2 regions of the Kocuria sp. CPCC 205260 genome follow, and region 1 is predicted to be linked to the other one. Evidence: predicted binding sites of a transcription regulator. Region 1 holds the regulator's gene; the other holds the start of a gene.

Evidence for each region. The regulator LexA, encoded in region 1, represses DNA repair genes until DNA is damaged. The targets are predictions, from matches to a motif close to TCGAACANNTGTTCGA.
Region 2: ruvA (Holliday junction branch migration protein RuvA) is a predicted target of LexA. The motif match lies at 5,517-5,532, and genes of this name have one in related genera.

What each region holds. Positions count from the first base shown of each region.
Region 1 is NZ_JAVKPT010000007.1:32,034-39,540, reverse strand. It holds gene RF645_RS10815 (SLC13 family permease) at 28-1,077, shown strand; gene lexA (transcriptional repressor LexA) at 1,087-1,863, opposite strand; gene RF645_RS10805 (LysM peptidoglycan-binding domain-containing protein) at 2,257-2,844, shown strand; gene RF645_RS10800 (histidinol-phosphate transaminase) at 2,914-4,098, shown strand; gene hisB (imidazoleglycerol-phosphate dehydratase HisB) at 4,170-4,802, shown strand; gene hisH (imidazole glycerol phosphate synthase subunit HisH) at 4,844-5,602, shown strand; gene RF645_RS10785 (DUF945 domain-containing protein) at 5,599-5,766, shown strand; gene priA (bifunctional 1-(5-phosphoribosyl)-5-((5-phosphoribosylamino)methylideneamino)imidazole-4-carboxamide isomerase/phosphoribosylanthranilate isomerase PriA) at 5,807-6,574, shown strand; gene RF645_RS10775 (SseB family protein) at 6,579-7,472, shown strand; gene RF645_RS10770 (DUF1844 domain-containing protein) at 7,491-7,507, opposite strand, start outside.
Region 2 is NZ_JAVKPT010000001.1:190,031-197,537, forward strand. It holds gene secF (protein translocase subunit SecF) at 1-766, opposite strand, end outside; gene secD (protein translocase subunit SecD) at 766-2,928, opposite strand; gene yajC (preprotein translocase subunit YajC) at 3,080-3,523, opposite strand; gene ruvB (Holliday junction branch migration DNA helicase RuvB) at 3,721-4,800, opposite strand; gene ruvA (Holliday junction branch migration protein RuvA) at 4,803-5,465, opposite strand; gene ruvC (crossover junction endodeoxyribonuclease RuvC) at 5,622-6,281, opposite strand; gene RF645_RS00805 (YebC/PmpR family DNA-binding transcriptional regulator) at 6,314-7,075, opposite strand; gene RF645_RS00810 (type 1 glutamine amidotransferase) at 7,251-7,507, opposite strand, start outside.

The DNA of each region.
Region 1 (7,507 bases):
GCCCTCGCCGGCTTCGGCTCCTCGGCGGTGGCGCTCGTGGCGGCGGCGCTGGCGCTGGCTGCGGGCATGCAGGCCACGACCGAGTCCCGGCTGGGCGCGCTCATGGTCATCACCGCGGCGCAGTCGATCTCGATCTGGAACATCGGCGTGCGGACCGCCGCAGCCCAGAACCTCGTGGCCGTCGGATTCATCCAGGAGTCCATGGGGGCCACGATCTCCTGGCCGCAGTGGTTCGCCGCCGGCGCTCCCTGGGCTGCGGTGATGTCCGTGGTGCTCCACTTCGTGATGCGGGCCACCATCAGGCCCGAGATCGACCGTCTGGAGGGCGGCCGTGAGATCGTCCAGAAGTCCCTGACGGAGCTCGGGCCCATGACCGGGGCGGAGAAGCGCCTGGCGGCTGTGGCCGTCATCCTGCTGGCCTTCTGGTCCACCCAGGGCTCGCTGCACGACATCGACGCCACCACCGTGACACTGTGCGCCATCGGCGTCATGCTGCTGCCGCGCATCGGGGTCTACTCCTGGGAGACCGTGGAGGAGCTCGTGAGCTGGGGGACGCTCGTGGTCTTCGCGGTCATCATCTCGCTGGGATCCGTGCTGCTGGAGACCGGGGCGGCGGCATGGCTGTCGGCGGCCGTGTTCGACGGGCTCGGGATCACGGGTCTGCCGGTGCTCGCGATCATCGCGATCGTCGGCGCGTTCACGATCCTGATCCACCTGGGATTCGCCTCGGCCACGTCCATGTCGAGCGCGCTGATCCCGGTGTTCATCGCCCTGGCCGTGTCGATCCCGGACCCGCCCGGCGAGGGCGTGGGCTTCGGGCTGATCATGCAGTTCCTGATCTGCTTCGGATTCCTGCTGCCGATCTCCGCCCCGCAGAACATGCTCGCCTACGGCACGGGCGCGCTCACCACGCAGCTGTTCCTGCGCACCGGCATCCCGCTGACGATCGTCGGCTACCTGCTCATCCTGCTGTTCTCGGCCACGTACTGGCAGTGGATCGGGCTGCTGCGACCGGCAGGGGATGAGCGACGAACGGCTGAGGACGGATCCGTCCTCAGCCGCTCGTCATGGCGGTGATCTGCGTGTTCAGAGGCTGCGCAGGACCGAGACGACCTTGCCCATCACCGTGGCGTGGTCGCCCAGGATCGGCTCGTACTGCGAGTTCTGAGGAAGCAGCCAGGTGTGTCCGTCGCGCTGGCGGAAGGTCTTCACCGTGGCCTCGTCGTCCAGCAGGGCCGCCACGATCTCCCCGTTCTCGGCGGTGGCCTGAGCGCGCACCACGACCCAGTCGCCGTCGCAGATGGCGGCATCGATCATGGAGTCGCCGGAGACCCGCAGCATGAACAGCTCGCCGTGGCCGGTGAGCTGGCGCGGCAGGGCCATGCGGTCCTCGACCTGCTGCTCGGCGGTGATCGGGGTGCCGGCGGCGATCCGGCCGACGAGCGGCACGAACGAGACGTCCGCGGAGCCGATCGACGGCAGGTCGTCGTCCAGCTCCGGCGCCTCCGAAGCGGCCGGAGCCTCGGCGACGGCGGAGGCGGCCTCCGCCTCGGGATCGCCAAGCAGATGCAGGGGCACCAGGACCTCGAGGGCGCGCGGGCGCTTGGGGTCGCGGCGCAGGTAGCCCTGCCGCTCGAGCTGATTGAGCTGGTGGGTCACGCTCGACAGGGACTTCAGGCCCACCAGGTCGCCGATCTCGCGCATGGACGGGGGATAGCCGTGGGCGGCGACGGCGCGCTGGATGACCTCCAGGATCGTGCGCTGCCGCGGGGTCAGGCCCTTGCGCCGGGAGGACTCGGAGCCCGTCGCCCGGGCCGTGCCGCCTGAGCCGCGCTGCGTGCGACCGGTGCCGCTGGCTGCCATGTCCGTCCTCGTCTTCCGTCGATGGGCGCCTCCGGATCGCCGGGTGCGCTGCGTGCTGGGCCGCGGCGACGCGCTCGCGCCGCGCCGTGGCCGCCTTGTGCTGTCTGAGCGGTTGCGTTGACTCGTCCTCGAGGCCCCGCCAGGGCCTCCGACCTGCACAGTCCTCTCGCTGAGGCTACGTGAGCCGGACGTCACCTTCAAACATCTGTTCGATCGTGTCTCGACACGAGTCGTACACAGGTGCTAGAAATGGTCGTAAGCAGTTCGAACACGTATTCGAGAACCGGGATCGGGTCTCGAATCCGACACAGGTTCGAACACGGGAGCGGCCACCACCCGCACCACCCGCACCGTCTGTCACCGTCCGTCCCTCGGCAAGAAGGAGTGCATCCCATGTCCGTGATCAGCACCGCTGTCCTGTCGCACTCGTCCTCCACCGGCAGCATCCCCCTCGTCAGCGCCCTGCGCAGCGGGGGCCGTGCCTTCGCGCAGGAGCTCTCCTCCGCCGTGCCCGCCCTGCGCCGACGCCCCGCTGCGCGGCTCAAGGAGTCGGAGGGGCGCCGTCCGGCTCTGCGCGTCATTCCGGGCGGTCGCGCAGCTGCACCGCAGTCTCGGACCCTGCCCGCCGTGAAGGAGCCGGAGGCCTCCGCACCGGCGCGATCCGCGTCCTCGCCCATGCGCCTGACCCGCCGCGGGCGGCTGCTGCTGATCGGCCTGCCGACCATGCTCGGCGTGCTGGCCGCGGCCGCACTGCTGGTCGTGCTGATCGCACCCTCCCACGTCACCGCCGGAACCGAGCCAGCCGAGGGCCCCGGGGTCGACTCCGTGACCGTCCAGCCCGGCCAGAGCCTCTGGGAGGTCGCTCAGCAGGCCGAGCCGCAGCGCGACACCCGGGACGTCGTCCTGCAGATCGTCGAGCTCAACGAGCTGGACTCCGCCCAGGTCTCCCCGGGCCAGCAGGTGCTGGTTCCCGCGGCCTGAGCCGCAGGACGGTGGGTTCGGCCGCCGTCGGATGCTGGAGGCCCCGTCCGCGCCTCGTAGACTGTCCTGGTGACTTCTCAGAGCGCGACACCCAGCACCGAGGGCGCCACGCGAGCCGAACGGCTCGCGTCGCTTCCCCTGCGCCACGACCTGCGCGGCAAGTCCCCCTACGGGGCGCCGCAGATCGACGTCCCCATCGCCCTGAACACCAACGAGAACACGCATCCGGTGCCGCAGGACGTCCAGGACGCCATCGTCGCCGAGGTCTCGCGGGTCGTGGGAACCCTCAACCGCTACCCGGACCGCGAGTTCACGCAGCTGCGCCGCGAGCTGGCCGAATACCTGGGCCACAGCCTGGACCAGGACAACATCTGGGCCGCCAACGGCTCCAACGAGATCCTCCAGCAGCTCATGCAGGCCTTCGGCGGCCCCGGTCGTCGTGTGCTGGCCTTCGTGCCGTCCTACTCCATGTACCCGCTGCTCTCAGCCGGCACGAACACGGAGTTCATCCCGGGCGCGCGCGCCGAGGACTTCACGCTCAGCGCCGAATCGGCCGCCGCACAGGTCCGCGAGCACCGCCCGAGCATCGTGCTGCTGTGCTCGCCCAACAACCCCACGGGCACCGCGCTGGAGGACGACGTCGTCGATGCCGTCTACCGCGCCGGCGAGGAGTCGAACACCGTGGTGGTGGTCGATGAGGCCTATGCCGAGTTCTCCCGCTTCCCGGAGCGCACCGCGCTGCGCCTGCTCGAAGGCCGTCCGCGCCTGGTCGTCAGCCGCACCATGTCCAAGGCCTTCGCCCTGGCCGGTGCGCGTATCGGCTACTTCGCCGCCGCACCGGAGATCGCCGATGCCGTGCGTCTGGTGCGCCTGCCGTATCACCTCTCCGCGGTGACCCAGGCGACCGCTCTGGCGGCGCTGCGCCATCGCACGACTCTGCTCGCCGACGTCGCCGACATCCGCATGCAGCGCGACCGGATCGTCGATGACCTCAAGCGGTTGGAGCTGGACCCGGCGGAATCGGACTCCAACTTCGTGTTCTTCGGCGGCGGCATCGACGCCCCGGCCCTGTGGCAGGACCTGCTGGATCGAGGCGTCCTGATCCGCGACGTCGGCATCCCCGGGCACCTGCGCGTCACCGCCGGCACCGAGGAGGAGACCACCGCGTTCCTCGACGGCGTCCGCGCGCACCTGGAGGGCCGGTCCGCCGCTGCGAAGGACTCCGAGACAGGGCAGGACCCCGCGAACCGCTGAACCGCCCGTCGCTGACGCCCTCGAACGTCGGCCCGGCACAGAATCCCCATCCCGCCGCAGGAGGCCCCATCATGAGCGATCAGCCCACCACCGCAGCGAGCGACGGCGCACGCACCGCCTCGCTCGAGCGCGTGACGTCGGAATCCAGCATCCGCGTCGAGCTGAACCTTGACGGCACCGGCCAGCACTCGATCTCGACCAGCGTGCCGTTCTACGACCACATGCTCACGGCGCTGTCCAAGCACTCGCTGATCGACCTGACGGTCCAGGCCACCGGCGACACCCACATCGACGTCCACCACGTCGTGGAGGACACCGCGATCGTGATCGGCGAGTGCCTGCGCACCGCCCTCGGCGACAAGCGCGGGATCGCCCGCTTCGGCGAGGCCTCCGTGCCGCTGGACGAGTCGCTGGCCCACGCCGTCGTCGATGTCTCCGGGCGCCCGTACTGCGTGCACATCGGCGAGCCCGAGGGCCAGCAGTACCACTTGATCGGCGGGCACTTCACCGGCTCCATGACCCAGCACGTCTTCGAGTCGCTGACTCATCACGCCGGGATCTGCCTGCACATGGAGCTGGTGCGCGGGCGGGATCCGCATCACATCGTCGAGGCCCAGTTCAAGGCCCTGGCCCGTGCGCTGCGCGCCGCCGTCGAGCCCGACCCGCGCGTCACCGGCATCCCCTCGACCAAGGGCGCGCTGTGATCCGCCGCCCGGAGGACGCGGTCGACGACAAGGGCCGCACGATCCCCGCGCCGCACACCGTGGGGGAGCCGCTGCCGCAGGAGCCGGCCTCGTCGGCGCCGTCCGTGGTCGTGCTCGACTATGGTGCCGGCAACGTCCGCTCGGCCGTCCGCGCGCTCGAGGAGGCCGGTGCCCGCGTCCTGCTCACGCGCGACCCGGAGCTGGTCTCCGGCGCCGACGGCCTGCTCGTTCCCGGAGTGGGCGCCTACGAGGCGGTGGCCGAGGGCCTGCGCAAGATCGGCGCGGTGCGTCTGATCGAGCGCCGGCTCATGGGCGGGCGCCCGGTCCTGGGCATCTGCGTCGGGCTGCAGGTCCTGTTCGAGCGCGGCGTGGAGCACGGCACGGAGACCGAGGGCCTGGGCCAGTGGCCCGGCACGGTCGAGCGGCTGGACGCCCCGATCGTCCCGCACATGGGCTGGAACACGGTCGAGCCGCCCGAGTCCAGCGTGCTCTTCCGCGGCATCGAGCAGGAGCGCTTCTACTTCGTGCACTCCTTCGGCGTGCTGAAGTGGGAGTTCGAGCAGAACAGCGAGCACATGCTTCCGCCGCAGGTCACCTGGTCGCGCCACGGAAGCCCCTTCATCGCCGCCGTGGAGAACGGGGCACTGTCCGCCACGCAGTTCCACCCGGAGAAGTCGGGCCAGGCGGGACTCCAGCTGCTGCGCAACTGGCTCGAGACGCTGCCGCGCACGGGCCGACTGGACGCCGCCCTCGCCGCGCGGGACGCGCAGACCGCTGGTCAGGAGGAGAGCGACGCATGAGCTGGGCCGTCATCGTCATGGCGCTGGGAGCCTTCATGGCCGGAGGCACCTACTCGTTCCACAAGCAGGGCTTCCCGCGCTACACCGTCGTGATCATGGGGGTCATCGCCGCCGCTTTGATCATCTACGGCGCCTTCGCCTGGTACACGGGCAGCCGCGGCTGAGCGCCGCCCCCGAGACATCCGCATTCGATCGAGGAGAGCAATGACCGAGTACACGAACCACGCCGAGCAGACCGGCCCGCGCCTCGAGCTGCTGCCGGCGGTGGACGTCCGCGACGGCCAGGCCGTGCGCCTCGTCCAGGGGGAGTCCGGCTCCGAGACCGGCTACGGCGATCCGCTGGAGGCCGCGCAGGCCTGGCAGGACGCCGGGGCCGAGTGGCTGCACCTGGTCGATCTGGATGCCGCATTCGGCACCGGGGACAACATCGACGTCCTCACGAGCGTGGCCCGGTCGCTGTCGCTGAAGATCGAGATGTCCGGAGGCATCCGCGACGACGCCTCCCTCGAGCGCGCACTGTCGCTCGAGCCGGCCCGGATCAATCTGGGCACCGCCGCGCTCGAGGATCCCGAGTGGACCCGACGGGTCATCGCCGAGCACGGAGACGTCATCGCCGTGGGCCTGGATGTGCGCGGCACCACGCTGGCCGCCCGCGGCTGGACCCAGGAGGGCGGGGACCTCTGGGATGTGCTCGAGCGCCTCGAGGCCGACGGCTGCTCCCGCTACGTCGTCACCGACGTCACCAAGGACGGCACGCTCAAGGGCCCGAACGTCGAGCTGCTGCAGCAGGTCGCGCAGCGCACGGGCAAGCCCGTGGTGGCCTCTGGCGGCATCGCCTCCTTGGAGGACATCGCCGCGCTGCGCCGCCTGGTGAGCTCGGGTGTGGAGGGCGCGATCATGGGCAAGGCCCTCTACGCCGGGCGCTTCACCCTCGAGCAGGCCCTGGATGTCGCGGGACGCCCGGAGGCCTGAGCCCGTGAGCGGCACCCGGCCGAACGACGACCCTCAGACTCCGCGAGGGCCCGCGCGCGAGCTTCCCGCGCACATCCAGGCGCAGCTGCGCTCGGCAGGCGGGCAGACCGACACCGGGGGACAGCCGTGGCAGGGCCGCGACCTGGAGCGCGGTCATGGCCACCTCTTCCCGGGCGACAGCGGCGCAGTCGACGCCGCGCTGGAGTCGGCCCTGGCGGCGCGCTCGCGGGGAGAAGCCGATGAGGCGGAGGTCGTCGCCGCGCTCGCAGCCGCCCGGGTCTTCGTCCCGGTCGTCGCCGAGGTCTCTGCCAGCACCCTCACCGACGACGGACTGGTGGCCGACAAGGAAGCGGACATGGCCCTGGTGCGGCTGAGCTCGCGCAGCGGTCGCAGCGTGCAGCCGGTCTTCGGCTCCGACGTCGAGGTCACGCAGTGGCACCGCCAGGCCCGGCCGGTGGCCGTCGATGCGCGGCGGGCTGCTCTGGCGGCTGTTCAGGACAGCGCCCAGATGCTCGTGCTGAACCCCGGCTCGGCTGCGCCCTTCGTGGTGCGCCGCCCGGCGCTGTGGGCGATCGCGCAGGGGATCGAGTGGACGCCGAGCTACGACTCGCCGGAGGTCTCCAGGGCGGTGCTCGATGCCGCTCTGGGACTGCCCGGTGTGGCCGGGGCCCACGTGCGGCGGGGCCGCGGCGCGGACACCCCGCTGAGCGGGGGAGGGTCGCTGCCCGGCGGGGGCGAGGGCCCGGAGCTGACCGCCGTGCTCGAGCTGCTGCCGGGACTGGACCAGGGGCAGCTCGACGGTCTTGTCCGGGCCTTCCAGGACAGGCTCTCCCAGCACACCGTGGTGGCCGAGAAGGTCGACAGCCTCGAGGTGGCCCTGGAGGCGCTCGAGATCTGAGGAAGCCGGTGGGTCAGCTCAGGAGAAGACGGGGC
Region 2 (7,507 bases), on a different contig from region 1:
TCGAGCGCACCAGCGTCTGGTTGGCCGCCAGGTTGATCTGCCCCAGGAACCCGCGCTGCCTGCGGGAGGCCGGCGCGGAGCCGTCGAGCAGGCCCTTGGTGTTCTCGCGGACCTTGTCGAAGACGACCACGGTGTCGTACAGCGAGTACGACAGCACGGTCAGGAAGCCGATGACGGCCGAGGGCGTGACCTCGAAGCCCACGAGCGAGTAGGTGCCCACGGTGAGTGCCACCGTGACGAACACGCCTGCCATCGAGGCCACGGACATCTTCCAGGTGCGGAAGTACAGAGCCATCACGACCGCGGTGAGCACCAGGAAGATCACCAGGCCGCGCAGCATCTGCTGCGAGATCCCCGCGCCCCAGGTGGGGCCCACGAAGTTCGAGGTGACGTTCTCGGCCGGGACGTCATAGGCCTGGGCCAGGGCGTCGCGGACCTCCAGGGTCTGCTCGTCGTCGAGCTGCTCCGTCTGGGCGCGCATGGTGCCCGGGGCGATGTTGGTGACCTCGCCCTCCTCGGTGGCACCGGTGTCCTGCAGCGCCTGCTGGCCGACCTGCGGATCGTCGTCGGCCACCGAGGAGATCGTGAACTCGGAGCCGCCGGTGAAGTCGATGCCCAGGTTGAAGCCGCCCTTGACCACGGGGATCAGCAGGCTGATGACCACGAGCACGCCGGCGATGGCCAGCCACAGCCCGCGGCGGGGCACGAAGCCGAAGGAGCGACGACCGCTGTAGAGGTCGTTGCCGAAGTCTGAGAAGCGGGACATCAGGCGTCCTCCTCGTTCGTGCGTCGGTCGGAGGCCGGGCGGGTCGCTTCTGGGTCCTGCGGGGGCGGCGGGCCCGACGGCGATGACTCGCCTGCCGCGCGCCGGGCCCGACGGCGGCGCTCGGCCACGGTGAGACCGCGCTCGTCGTCCGGGGCCCCCGCGCTGCGGCGGGAGGGCCTGCCCGCAGCAGCGCTCGAGCCGGTGCTCTGAGCCTCGGTCGCTGCCTTGCCGGGCCCGGGAGAGTCCTCTGTCACTGCAGCACTGTGCGCCGCGGAGCTCTCGGGGGCGCTGTCGTCGTCGGGCTCCGTGGAGGCCGCGTGCTCCGTGCGGGAGCTGAGCGGCGAGGACGCGCCCACGAGCTCCTGCTCGGCCGGGGCGCTCTGCACGGCGGACTCCTCCGCCACGGCACCGGCGGCCGGGTCCAGGTCGTCCGGGGTGCGGGTGCGACCGGCGCCGCGGTAGAACGGCACGGCGTCGAGGGACTCGGGATCCAGCCCGGAGCCCTTGCGGCCCTGAGTGAAGAAGCGGGTGCGCGAGAGCAGGACCATGACGGGATGGGTGAACAGGAACACGACCACCAGGTCGATCACCGCGGTCAGGCCCAGAGTGAACGCGAAGCCGCGCACGTTGCCCACGGCCACGAAGTAGAGCACCACCGAGGCGATCAGGTTCACGGACTTGGAGGCGATCACGGTCTGACGCGCGCGCTTCCAGCCGTGATCGATGGCCGCTGGGATCGTGCGCCCGATGCGGATCTCATCGCGGATGCGCTCGAAGTAGACGATGAACGAGTCGGCGGCCATGCCGATCGACACGATCAGGCCGGCCACGCCCGCCATCGACAGGCGGTAGTTCATGCCCCAGCCCAGCAGCACGATGGCCAGCCAGGACGCCACGCCCAGCACCACGAGCGAAGCGATGGTCACCAGGCCCAGCAGGCGGTACTGGAACAGGCAGTAGACGGCCACCAGGACCAGGCCGATGAGCCCGGCGATGACGCCCCAGCGCAGCTGATCGGCGCCCATGGTGGCCGAGATCTGCTGCTCCGAGGAGATCTCGAAGCTCACGGGCAGCGAGCCGTAGCGCAGCTGCTCGGAGAGGAACTGCGCGTCCTCCTCCGTGAAGGAGCCGGTGATCTGCGCCTGGCCGTCGGGGATGACCGCGTCCATGGACGGTGCGGAGATGACCTCGCCGTCCAGCAGGATCGCGAACTGGCTGCGGGGGTCCCCGGGGCTGGTCTGACCGATCGAGTTCAGGCGCTCGGAGAGCTCCTTGAAGGTCTGGGTGCCTTCCTCGTTGAACTGGATGTTCACGGCGTACTGGCCGGTGGTCGTCCCGTTGGCACCCTGGGCCATGCCGTACGACGAGTCCGAGATATCGGTGCCCTCGAGCTCGATCGGGCCGAGGATGTACTTGCCGCCGCCGCTGGGATCGCAGGCGACGATGGCCGCCTCCGGGTCCTGGGCGGCGCGCTGCTCGGGGGTCTGCGGCTGCGTGCAGTCCGTGGCCTCGTACTTGGCCATCAGATCGCCGTCGACCCAGTTGGGGTCCGACGAGTCCGTGGGCTCGCCGTCCGGCTCGACCTGCTCGTCCTCGGGGGTGCGCTCGTCCTCCGGAGTGGCCTCGGCGGGGCCGACCATCAGCACGGGTCGGAAGCTCATCTGCGCCGAGGTCTGGATCAGGTCCCGGGTCTCCTGATCGGGCGTGCCCGGCATGGACACGACGATGTTCTCGCCGCCCTGGGTGGAGACCTCGGCCTCCGAGACGCCGGAGCCGTCGACGCGCTGGCGGATGATCTCCACCGCCTGGTCGAGCTGCTCCTGGGATATCTCCTCGCCCTCCTGCTGACCGGTCAGCTCAGGGGTCAGGATCATCTGCGTGCCGCCCTCGAGGTCCAGCGCCAGGCGCGGCCCCCAGCCGGTGTGGCCCTGACCTGCGCCCCAGCCCAGCACGCCGAGCATGGCGACCAGCAGCACGAACATGCCCACGAGCGAGCCTCGAGCAGTTCTCACCGCCCGGTGCAGCTCGGTGCCGCCGAGCTGACGACGCTGCGCCCGCTGGGCCGTCGTCTCCTGCTCGCTGCGGCGCGGCTTCTTCTTCCGGTCCCCCGGCTCGCGGCCGGGGGTGCTCGCGGACGAGCGATCTTCTGGCGATGTCGACATCGGGGCGCAGATCCTTGCGGGGTTCGAGGGGGCTGTGAAGCGCGGCACACGTGGGCCGGGCGGGCGCGGGTGGACCCGAAGAGACGGTCTCAGGTGCCGCAACACGCACGAGCGCCCCGGCCGACGGGGCCGAGGCGCGGGTGCTGGCTGATCAGCGGGAGGAGTCGGCTCCCGGATCGCGGGGATCCGTGGGGTCGCCGGCTGGGGTCTCGTCAGCGGAGGCGCCCCCTGCTGCGGTGGAGCCTGCGGCATCCGTGCCGCCGGCAGCGGGGGTGTCACGCTCGACCACGTTGGTGAGGGTCTGCAGGTGCACGGTGACCTGGGTGCCCGGGGCGATCTCGATGACGGCCTTGACGGCGTCCTCGTCCTTGGAGACCAGGCGGCCGTAGAGGCCGTAGCTCGTCATGACCTCCATGCCGGGCTCCATGGCGCGCTGCTGCGACTTCAGCTTCTCCTGCTGCTTCTTGCGGGTGCGGCTGGAGAACCAGAACATGCCGATGATCAGCAGCAGCATGAAGCCGAAGAGCAGCATGGAGGACCCGCCGCCTCCAGCGGCTCCGGCGGCGGACAGCGATTCGGTGACGACGGGTGTCATGCAGACTCCTGATCCTGCGATGCGCTTCTGCGCATCGCGTGGTGGTCGGTGCCGCGACCGGGACTCCGCCCCTGGACAAGCACGTGGGGCAACGCGGCGGCGGCGAGGATTCCCGTCCATGGTAGGGGACGCGGCCGCGCAGGGCCCGGTCAGCGGGCTCCCAGGCGCCGGATCGCAGCCGGTCGCCGTCCGGAGGGCTACTGCTGCGGGGGGTCCTGGTCGCCGAGGGCCTGGCGCACCGCAGTGTCCCGGAAGGCTGCGTGCTCGGGCGGTACCAGTCCCAGGTGCTCCCAAGCCGCGGGCATGGCGATGCGTCCTCGCGGGGTCCGCGCCAGCAGGCCCTCGCGGACCAGGTACGGCTCGGCGACCTCCTCGACGGTCTCCGTCTCCTCCCCCACGGCGATCGCCAGGGTGGACAGCCCCACCGGTCCGCCGCCGAAGTGGCGGACCAGCGCCTCGAGCACCGAGCGGTCCAGGCGGTCCAGGCCCCGCGAGTCGACCTCGTACATCTCCAGGGCGGCGGAGCAGGCGCGGGCGTCGATGCTGTCCACGCCGTGGACCAGCGCCCAGTCGCGCACGCGGCGCAGCAGGCGGTTGGCGATGCGCGGAGTGCCGCGGGAGCGGGTGGCGACCTCCTCGAAGCCCTCCGTGGACAGGCGCAGGTCCAGCAGCCCGGCGGAGCGGCGCAGCACGGAGACGAGCTCGTGGTCGCTGTAGAACTCGAGGTGCCCGGTGAAGCCGAAGCGATCGCGCAGCGGTCCCGGCAGCAGCCCGGCGCGCGTGGTGGCACCGACCAGGGTGAACGGAGGCAGGTCCAGCGGGATGGAGGTGGCCCCGGCGCCCTTGCCCACCACGATGTCGACCCGGAAGTCCTCCATGGCCATGTAGAGCATCTCCTCGGCGGGCCGGGACATGCGGTGGATCTCGTCGAGGAACAGGACCTCGCCCTCAGTCAGGGAGGACAGGATCGCGGCCAGGTCGCCGGAGTGCTGGATGGCAGGCCCGGAGGAGATGCGCAGCGGAGCGCCCATCTCCTGGGCGATGATCATGGCCAGCGTGGTCTTGCCCAGACCGGGAGGTCCGGACAGCAGCACGTGATCGGCGCTGCGGCCCCGCAGTCTGGAGGCCTCCAGGACCAGGGAGAGCTGCTGGCGCACACGCGGCTGACCCACGAAGTCCGCCAGGGACTCGGGGCGCAGGGCCGATTCGACGGCGCGCTCGTCCAGCTCCGGCTCCCCGCCCACCAGGCGCTCGGACCCGCTGTGCTGTGCGTCCATGCTCAGCGGCCCTCCCCCGTGCGAGTCGAGCCCCGGCCGGCGGCAGGAGCCGAGGCCCGGGCGCCGAGCCACGCGAGCACGGTGCGCAAGATCAGGGCGACGTCACCGGAGTCGGCGAGCTCCTCTCGACCGACCAGGGCGTCGTCGATGGCCGCCGAGGCGTCCTTCTCGTTCCAGCCCAGACCCGTGAGGGCCTCCGTGACCTGGGTGCGCCACAGCGGGATCTGCGCCGCCTGCGGGGCCGAGGCCGGTGCCGGATCGGCGGGAACGAGCTTGTCCGCGAGCTCGAGCACGATGCGCTTGGCGCCCTTGGGCCCGATCCCGGAGACGGTGGTGAACGGCTTGGGGTCGCCCTGGGCGATGGCCGTGCGGACCTCCTGCGTGCCCAGCGCGGCCAGCACCGCCAGTGCGGTGCGCGGACCGATGCCGGAGACGCCCAGCATGGTCTCGAAGATCTCCTTCTCCTCCGCGTCCGCGAAGCCGAACAGCAGCGGGGAGTCGTCCTTGCGCGCCACGAACGCGGTGGCCAGCCGGGCCTCGCGGCCCTCGTGCAGCCCGGAGAGAGTCTGCGGGGTGGCCTGCAGCTCGAGGCCCAGCCCCATGACGTCGACGACGGCCGTGCTCAGCCCCTTGTGCAGCACCTCGCCGCGCACGGACGCGATCATGGGAACACCCTCTCCTCGATGCGGGGAGCCGCCCGCGAATCGGGCAGCCATTCGAACATCAGTACGATGCCTCGCTCACCCTACCAAGCCGCGACGACCACACAGTGCAGGCCCTCGCCCGGGGCGAGGGCCCGCACCCGAGGACGATGCGGTCCCTCAGTGGCCGCGCCGAGCCTTCTGCTCCGCGGCCTGCCAGGCGCGCTGAGCGGGTGTCAGGGCGGTGCCGCGCTCCTGGGTCGCGCGCTGCAGTCCCGTGCGGGCGCCCTGGTGCGTGGTCGTAGTGCCCGCCTGGGCGTCCAGGCCCGCGCCCACACCGGAGCGCCAGCCGTGGCAGACCGCGATCGCCAGGGCATCGGCGGCGTCGGCCGGACGCGGCAGCTGCTCGAGGCGGAGGATGCGCGCGATCATCTTGGTCACGGCGGCCTTCTCGGCCGAGCCGTCGCCGGTGACCGCGGCCTTGACCTCGGACGGGGTGTGCCAGGCGACGGGGACCCCGCGAGCGGCTGCGGCGGCGATCACCACGCCCGAGGCCTGGGCGGTGCCGACCACGGTGGGGGCGTTGTTCTGCGCGAACACGCGCTCGATCGCCAAAGCATCCGGGGCGAAGCGCTCGAGCAGCTGATCGGCCGCCTGGGCGATGCGCAGGATCCGCTGCTCCAGGGGCTCGTCGGCGCCTGTGCCCTGGACCTCGTGGTGGACCCATTCGGCGCGGCGGTCGGCGCGCATGCGCACGATCCCGAACCCGCAGCGGGTCAGCCCGGGATCGACGCCCAGGATGACCTGCTCGGGGGCCTGCGCCCTGGCCGCGGAGCCCATGGCCGGACGTCGGGCGGGTGCCGGAGCCTGGCTCAGTCCTCGTCCTCGAGCTGGGCGGCGACCTCGGGGGTGATCTCCACGTTGGAGTAGACGTTCTGGACGTCGTCGAGCTCCTCGATCGCATCGGCCAGGCGCAGGAACTTGCGCGCGGCGTCGGCGTCGAGCTCGACCTTCATGTTCGGGCGGAACTGGGGGTCGTCGTTGTTGTACTCCAGCTCCGCCTCGTCCAGAGCCGTGCGGATCTGGGGCAGGTCGGTGGCCTCGGAGATGACCTCGAAGACGTCCTGGTCCTCGATGACCTCCTCCGCCCCGGCGTCCAGCACGGCCATCATGACGTCGTCCTCGGTGACGCCGTCGGCCTTGGCGACCTCGGCCACGCCCTTGCGCTCGAACATGAAGGTGACCGAGCCCGGATCGGCCATGGTGCCGCCGTTGCGAGTCACGGCCACGCGGACCTCGGAGGCCGCGCGGTTCTTGTTGTCGGTCAGGCACTCGATGTACAGCGCCGAGCCCTGGGGGCCGCGGGCCTCGTAGAAGATCTCCGAGTACTCGATGACCTCGCCGGTCAGGCCGGCGCCGCGCTTGATGGCGCGGTCGATGTTGTCGTTGGGCACCGAGTTCTTCTTGGCCTTGGACACGGCCAGATCCAGCGCCGGGTTGCCCGCGGTGTCGGCGCCGCCCTGGCGCGCGGCGACCTCGATGCCCTTGATGTACTTGGCGAAGGCCTTGGCGCGCTTGGCGTCGATGGCGGCCTTCTTGTGCTTGGTCGTGGCCCACTTGGAGTGACCGGACATGGCTTGCCTCCTGGTTCGTGTCGGTGCCGCAGCGCCGGGCTCCTCCCGGCGGCGGCTGGCAGCGCGTGCGTCGGGGGTGCCGGTCACGGCCGGAGGGGCCGTGCGGCGCACCACCGCGGCGCATGACGCTGCGCTGGGAAGTCTGCTGGTCGATTGTAGGCGACGGGTCCCGGGCTCAGCGCGGACGGGAGGCCGCGACCTCCCGCGCCTTCTCCGCCAGCAGATCGTTCAGCGGCTCGAGGGTCTCGTGCGCATAGCGTCGCCGCACCGCCGTGGCGATGAGGTGATCGGCCACCGCCGGGTTCTTGGGCAGCAGGGAGCCGTGCAGATAGGTGCCGATGACCTCGCGGGTCACCGCGCCCTCCGTGCCGTCCTGGCCGTCGTTGCCCGCACCGGAGACCACCTTGCCGAAGGGCTTCTGGCCCGCGCCCA